2 regions of the Paenibacillus sp. 4624 genome follow, and region 1 is predicted to be linked to the other one. Evidence: riboswitches for the same ligand, from Rfam matches in the RefSeq annotation. Region 1 holds a riboswitch; the other holds the start of a gene.

What was found. Region 1 has a riboswitch for glycine ahead of gcvT (glycine cleavage system aminomethyltransferase GcvT). Riboswitches for the same ligand answer to the same signal wherever they lie in the genome.
Region 2: it holds a riboswitch for glycine, as region 1 does, so the genes downstream of both, sdaAB (L-serine ammonia-lyase, iron-sulfur-dependent subunit beta) here and gcvT (glycine cleavage system aminomethyltransferase GcvT) in region 1, are expected to answer to the same signal.

What each region holds. Positions count from the first base shown of each region.
Region 1 covers NZ_JBNDJR010000001.1:94,243-98,006, reverse strand. Annotated here, with positions in the region: gene ABIE27_RS00485 (PTS mannitol transporter subunit IICB) at 1-822, opposite strand, end outside; gene gcvH (glycine cleavage system protein GcvH) at 1,265-1,657, opposite strand; glycine riboswitch at 2,004-2,126, shown strand; glycine riboswitch at 2,130-2,231, shown strand; gene gcvT (glycine cleavage system aminomethyltransferase GcvT) at 2,463-3,605, shown strand; gene gcvPA (aminomethyl-transferring glycine dehydrogenase subunit GcvPA) at 3,602-3,764, shown strand, end outside.
Region 2 covers NZ_JBNDJR010000014.1:138,371-142,134, reverse strand. Annotated here, with positions in the region: partial or broken gene ABIE27_RS26745 (collagen-like triple helix repeat-containing protein) at 1-683, shown strand, start outside; glycine riboswitch at 815-941, shown strand; glycine riboswitch at 946-1,081, shown strand; gene sdaAB (L-serine ammonia-lyase, iron-sulfur-dependent subunit beta) at 1,195-1,884, shown strand; gene sdaAA (L-serine ammonia-lyase, iron-sulfur-dependent, subunit alpha) at 1,874-2,809, shown strand; gene ABIE27_RS26730 (alpha-glycosidase) at 3,052-3,764, opposite strand, start outside.

The sequences.
Region 1 (3,764 bases):
CATCAGGATGTACGGGAAGTAAATCTCATGAATCCCGCCGAAGAAATGAATGACCACCGCACCAGGTGCAGAAGATTTTGCTACTCCACGTCCGAAGAAACAGTAAGCGAGCAAAATACCCAGTCCCGGTCCCGGGTTAGACTCAAGCATGTAAAGAACGGATTTGCCTAGTTCTCTTGCCTGATCTGTTGCGATTGGTGTTAAAATCCCGTGGTTAATGGCATTGTTCAGGAACAGTACTTTACCCGGTTCAATAATCAGATTGACAAGTGGCAGCAATCCCAGGTTCATCAAACCCTGTACGCCGGCAGACAACACTTTGCTGATGGCCTCAACTGCCGGCCCGATACCTAGCAAAGCAAAGATGCCCAAAATACCACCGATGATTCCTGCCGAGAAATTGTTGACCAGCATCTCAAAACCGGCTCTGATCTTGCCCTCAATGGATTTATCAAACTTCTTGATCACCCAAGCACCGAAAGGCCCCGCAATCATGGCTCCGAGGAACATTGGAATATCCGTTCCGACAATGACACCGATGGTCATAATCGCCCCGACGACACCCCCACGTGTGCCATGCACCATCGTACCCCCGGTATAACCGATCAGCAGCGGCAGCAAATAAGTAATCATCGGACCTACAAGCTGCTCTATTGTCGCATTCGGAAACCATCCTGTTTTGATAAACATCGCTGTAATTAATCCCCAAGCAATAAATGCCCCCATATTAGGCATGACCATACCGCTCAGGAATCGTCCGAAGCGTTGCACACCAACACGTAACCCACCTTTGGAATTGGATGTTTGATCCAAATTACTCATTGGTTTATCCTCCTTGAATCAAGTCATTATTTCGTATGAAAGGGGTATCATCGATCCCCTGCTGTAATCCTAAGCGAGAAACCCTTCCTCTTCAATCAAATGAAAGCGTACTTTCGTCATGAACAATGATGACAACATTGGATTATGTAATCGCTTTTAATCAGGAATATATGCTCAATCCGTTGATACACAAGGTTTTTCTTGCCTATGACTTTGTTCATATACAATATGCAGAGCAATAGAATAGCTTGGTCCTTTTGAATTTTTTTTATTCATGATTTTATGTCACTCCTACTTAACCCCCTCCATTATGCGCAAAAAAACAGCAAAAAACCTGCACAAGCTCCATAGCTCACGCAGGTTTAAAGAACAAGATTTTTATATTCAAGTGGGATTACACATATGTCAATAAGTACAAATCAACTAAACGATCCATTCTTTCCTACTCTTCGGTATGTTTAAGATATGCATCCGCATTCAGCAATGTGGATAATGCAGCTGTTACATCACCATCGACACGGATTTCGATCATCCAGCCTTCTTCATAAGGAGAGCTATTCACCAGTTCTGGCGAGTCCTGCAAAGCTTCATTCACTGCAACAATGGTGCCGCTGACGGGTGAGAACAGATCAGACACCGTTTTGACGGATTCAATCGTACCGATGCTGTCTTCTGCTTTTACACTGGCTTCAAGATCAGGCAATTCTACAAACACAATGTCACCCAGCTGATGCTGTGCGAACTCGGTAATGCCAATACGTACGGTATCCTCCCCTACGGTTTGCACCCATTCGTGCTCTTTACTGTACAGGAAATCATTTCTCAATTCGCTCATCGATATCCGCCTCGCTTTTCATTAATGAGTGCATGCGTTCTTTGACCTTCACCTTTTTCCCAAACAATAGCGTATGATATTTCAGATTCAAATGTCAAGTTAGCTCACAGTTTATTTCAATTTCGAGATCTCAACGTGTGTAACCTCACACTACTCTTTCTGCATATAATGGTGAATATTAGAATAGTAAGCGCACTCTTTTAAAATAAACGAACATTAATGAATAATCAGTATTAAATATTCGTATTTCACACAATTTCAATGATATCGTTCTTGACATCAGGAGTGGATTCACGTTTTAATGAGAAGAGCAACTGAAGTTAATTGGACTACGTATGAACCGCGGATGAATGTAAAGGGAGAGATTGCCCGCACACCCGGTTTGGGGATGTGCATGGGGCGGCGCCGAAGGAGTAAACCACCGACAAGCGGGGGTGAATCTCTCAGGCAAAAGGACTTTTACAGGACGCAACTCTGGAGAGCATCTAATCGTCCACTTCGGGACGTTATGATCACCCAAGGGGAAACCTGTCTGAATAAACGGCGGGGTAACTCTCAGGTACAAGGGACAGAGCCTAAGAATACAGCGTGCTACTTGGCATGCCGGTTCTTTGGCCTGTCCTTTTCCTTTTTCCCAAAAAATGAATTGCAGGTTCTAGAATCGTACTGAACATAACAAATGAAAAAATGTAAAATGGTTGGCTATTGACTCTTGATGACTAAAATGATTTAAGCATTAATTACTTGGCTCACAGATCCATGTTTCTATACTTGGCCTACTAACGGTCTATGATGAGGTGATCCGATGTCTGATTTGTTAAGAACACCACTCTTTCCCCTATATGCGCAATATGAAGGTGTACGTTGCATTGATTTTGGCGGTTGGGAGTTGCCCGTGCAGTTTAGTGGGATTCAAAAGGAACATGAAGCCGTGCGCGAGCGCGCCGGGCTGTTTGATGTATCCCATATGGGTGAATTCACTGTAACGGGTGAACAGGCGGAAGCCTTTTTACAACACATGATGACCAACGACGTGACCGCAATTGTACCAGGTCAGGCACAATACACGCTGATGTGTTATCCCGATGGCGGTGTAGTTGATGATCTGCTGATCTACAAGCTGGCGGAGCAACAATACATGCTGGTCGTTAATGCCTCTAATATCGACAAGGATTGGGCTTGGTTGCAGGAGCACATTATACCGGGCGTGAACATGACCAATGATTCCGAGCAAACGGCACTGCTTGCGCTACAAGGCCCCCTGTCGGTTGATATTTTGGCTAAGGTTATAGATACGAACGTGGATGCGGGCGCTATTGAACCTTTCCGCTTCGTACAGCATGCCGAGGTATGCGGAGTAAAGCTGCTACTGTCGCGCACCGGATATACAGGTGAAGATGGCTTTGAACTGTATGTTGCAGCAGATCAGGCGGCTCTCGTATGGAACGGGCTGATGGAAGCCGGTGCTGATGTAGGCCTCGTTCCAGCAGGACTCGGTGCGCGTGATACACTGCGATTCGAAGCGAAGCTGCCTTTGTACGGTCAGGAGCTGTCACCAACCATCTCTCCGCTGGAGGCAGGACTTGGCATGTTTGTGAAATTAAATACCGGACCTTTTATCGGACATCAAGCTTTGTTGCAACAAAAAAATGACGGCCCTGCCCGCAAGCTGATCGGCATCGAAGTGCTGGAGCGCGGCATTCCGCGGCCACATTACCCGATCTATGCGGACGGCGTTCAGATCGGTGAAGTGACAACCGGTACACAGTCGCCGACCTTGAAACGTAATCTGGGGCTTGCCTTGATTGACAGCAAGTATACTGCACTGGGTACACCACTGGAGATTGAGATTCGTGGGAAAAAGCTAAAAGCCGAGGTCGTCAAGACTCCTTTTCATAAACGGACACGTACGTTAAAGACACCTATCCAAGGAGCTGAGCAAGCATGAGCAAGCACCGCTACATCCCCATGACAGAACAAGACCAGAGCGCAATGCTGGCCACGATCGGCGTGGATACGCTTGAAGATTTATTCAAAGATATCCCGAAGGAGATTCGTTATCAGGGCGAGTTGCCTGTCTCCTCCAAGCTGGACGAATACGCATTAA
Region 2 (3,764 bases), on a different contig from region 1:
CCGGATTAACTGGTGAAACAGGAGCAACCGGTGTGACTGGAGCAACCGGTGTGACTGGAGCTACAGGACTGACGGGAACAACAGGTGTAACGGGGGCGACCGGAGCCACTGGTGGCACAGGAGCGACAGGTATAACCGGAGTCACGGGAGTGACGGGAACAACAGGTGTGACGGGGGCGACCGGAGCCACTGGTGGCACAGGAGCGACAGGTATAACCGGAGCAACAGGAGCAACGGGAGTCACAGGTGCTACGGGTGCAACAGGATCTACAGCGGCTTCTGCGCCAGCGAGCTCCTCTTTGTTTGCTGACAGTCAGACATCATCATTAGCTCTTTCGTTAGTGGCTGAAACGACAATTCAGACACTCAATGTACCTGTCGTGACAGGCCAGAGAGTGAAAATTGATAACAGTACACAAATTTCAATAGTTGTGGGGTCCAACTGGAGTATTGCATATAATATTAACCTCAGAGTGAACGGAGTGTTGATTAACCAACTGTTGCTCTCCAGAACGGGGAATGCTGCGGGAACGTTAAATTTCCTTTCTTCCAACACTTATGTAGATACAGCGACTTCTACAACAACCAACGTTTATACTATAAGCATTTCGTTTGTTACAACTACAAGTGTCACAAGTGCTTCAGCACAAGTGAGAAATATCAATGCCATTGCATTCAGTTAAAATGAGCGTCCGTTTTATGATACGGGTCACCTTTGTTGACATATCCGATACTGTACATTACTCTAATCTTATACATGGTTCGTAAATTCAGCGTTCAATACTTCACTAGAATTAAATGATATAACAGCGAATGATAACGAGCGGGAGAGACTTGAACGTGCCAGGCATTATTGGCGTGATGTTCAGGCACCGAAGGAGCAAGCTCCTGCGCACCCGGCGCAGTGGTCAATCTCTCAGGTAAATGTACCGTCGTTGGACGCAGCTCTGGAGAGTGCGCAACATGCGCCACCCAAGGGGTATATGATTCTTAGCTTGGAGAACCGTCTTGTACTGAAACGCACTTGACCTCGTTCTCCCGATTGCTGTGATCATGAAACTCTCAGGTATCAAGGACAGAGGGAGGGCTAACGGCCTTCTTCTGTCCTTTTTTAATGTCATCATTCAGTAAATCAGGAACATTGTGGTGGGTCTTGTCCAGATGTTGATGACAAAACCAATTGGAGGGTTAAAAGTGCGATTTAAAGATGTTTTTTCAATTATTGGCCCGTCGATGACGGGACCGTCAAGTTCACATACAGCGGGTGCTGCAAGGCTGGGCCGGATTGCACGTCAATGGCTGGGATGCACACCGGATCGTGCGCGGCTCACGTTATACGGTTCATTTGCGGATACCTATCAAGGGCACGGGACGGATCTGGCGCTCATTGGCGGTTTGCTCGATTATGTCACGGATGATCCGCGCATCCCTGATGCAGAGCAATATGCGGCCGAAGCGGGCATGGAGGTTGAATTTTACACCAGCGGTCTGCCAGCGCCTCATCCAAATACAGTGAAGATTGAATTATGGCACGGAGAACGGGAATGCTCATTAGTAGGTGCTTCCATCGGCGGCGGCAGTGTGTCTGTACATGCGTTAAATGATTTTCGCGTACAGATCAGTGGAGAGTTTCCAACACTTGTGTTGCGTCATGCTGATAAAGCAGGTGTGCTGGCATCCGTGACCTCCGCCATTAGCTCATCCGGAGTGAATATCGGCTATATGCAAGTGGATCGAAAGGCTCGTGATGGTGAGGCACTAACAGCAATGGAGATGGATGCACCACCGAGTGAAGACACGTTGAACAAGTTGCGTTCTTTGGATCATATGCTGGACATTCGTGTGATTGATCTGAAGAGAGGGGGTGATTCGGATGCGGTTTAAACATCTACATGAATTGAACACCATCTGCACTGCGGAGTCCAAAACAATTGCACAGTTGATGATTGAAGAGCAGGTACAGGAGACCAATACACCCGAAACAGACGTGGTAAAGCAGATGTCGGAGTACTATCAGGTGATGAAAGAAGCGGTACGCAAAGGACTTACAGAAGATACCACCTCACGTAGCGGACTGACGGGTGGGGATGGGAAGAAGATGGCCGAATATATTCGCCAAGGTGAAACATGCTCTGGCGATGCTTCAGCCCTTGCCATGGCCTATGCGTTATGTGTATCGGAAGTGAATGCCTCTATGGGACGGATCGTGGCTACGCCAACAGCGGGCTCCTGTGGCATCATTCCTGGTGTATTTATCAGCTCCCAAGAACGATTTGGCTGGACGGATGAACATCTGGTGAATGGATTGTTTTGCGCCGGAGCTATCGGTTACGTAATTGCCAACAATTCATTTATCTCTGGGGCTGAGGGCGGTTGTCAGGCGGAGGTAGGTTCGGCGATCGGCATGGCTGCCGGCGCGATGGTAGAGCTTCGCGGAGGAACACCAGAGCAGGTGGTGCATGCTGTAGGATTGGCTTTGAAAAATACACTAGGCCTCATCTGTGATCCGGTTGCTGGCCTTGTAGAGATTCCATGCATCGTTCGCAATGGACTCGGTGCCGTTACTGCACTGGCTGCCGCAGATATGGCACTTGCTGGTGTACGCAGTGCCATTCCGTCTGACGAAGTCATCGACGTTATGTTGGAGGTAGGCAGTGCGATGCCAAGTCGTCACCGCGAGACAGCACAAGGTGGGCTCGCTCAGACACCTACAGGCCGCAAGATGATGGAGAAGCTGGCGAAACCCAAAGCCAAACGAGTGCCGGATGAGACATCCGAAACATCACAAACAGGCTCAGAGGCAGAATAGCAAGTCGGATCATATACAGGATAGGTCAGATAGCTCAGGAGCATACAACCAGGACCCGATCAACAAGTAGTAATAGAGCATGCTAAGTCGTTTTTCCATCATAACAAACAAGCGTCCGCGAACCTGGTTTGCTCAGGTTATGCGAGACGCTTGTTTGTTCAGTGTGCCTAAACCAGCCAGATAGCAATCAACCCATCATAATTGGAGAAGGCAGTTAGTTATGGTGAGTTTCAAAATTCCATCTACTTTATTTCTGTGCGAATCACGGCATATCCGTAAGCAGGCAGTTCAATCGCAAGCATACCGTCTTCCAGAGCGGTGCGATGGTTGCCCTCAAACAGTTCCGTCCAAGGCTGCTCCCCTGCGTCCAGTTCAACGATGGCCGTTTCCTCAGAACGGTTGAACAGAATGAGGATGCGTTCCTCGTCACTTTGCCGCTCCATCACAAGCTGGCTGCCGCCTTCCTGAGCTTGCAGGAAACGAATGGTTCCTGCTGCACGCAGTGCAGGATGAGCATGGCGCAGAGCAATCAACTTTTGATAAAAGTGAAGTAGCTCCCGATCCTGCTTCGCTTCGTCCCACTCCATGCATTTGCGGCATCCCGGATCATGTTCGCCGTCGAGCCCAATCTCGTCACCATAATAGATACATGGGGCTCCCATATAACTGAACTGGAACAAGGCAGCCAGCTTCATCTTGCGTTGATCGCCCTCACACAAGGTGAGCAGGCGCGGGGTGTCATGACTGTCGAGCAAGTTGAATGCCACCTCGCTCGCTTGAAGTGGGTAGCGGGATAGCTGGCGGCCAAGGGCACTCGCGAATTGTTCCGCGTGCATCTTATCTTCCACAAAGAAATGATTGACGGCAGCGGTGAACGGATAGTTCATGGCGGCATCGAACTGGTCACCTTGCAGCCAGGAAGAAGATTCATTCCATATCTCACCCAATATATAGG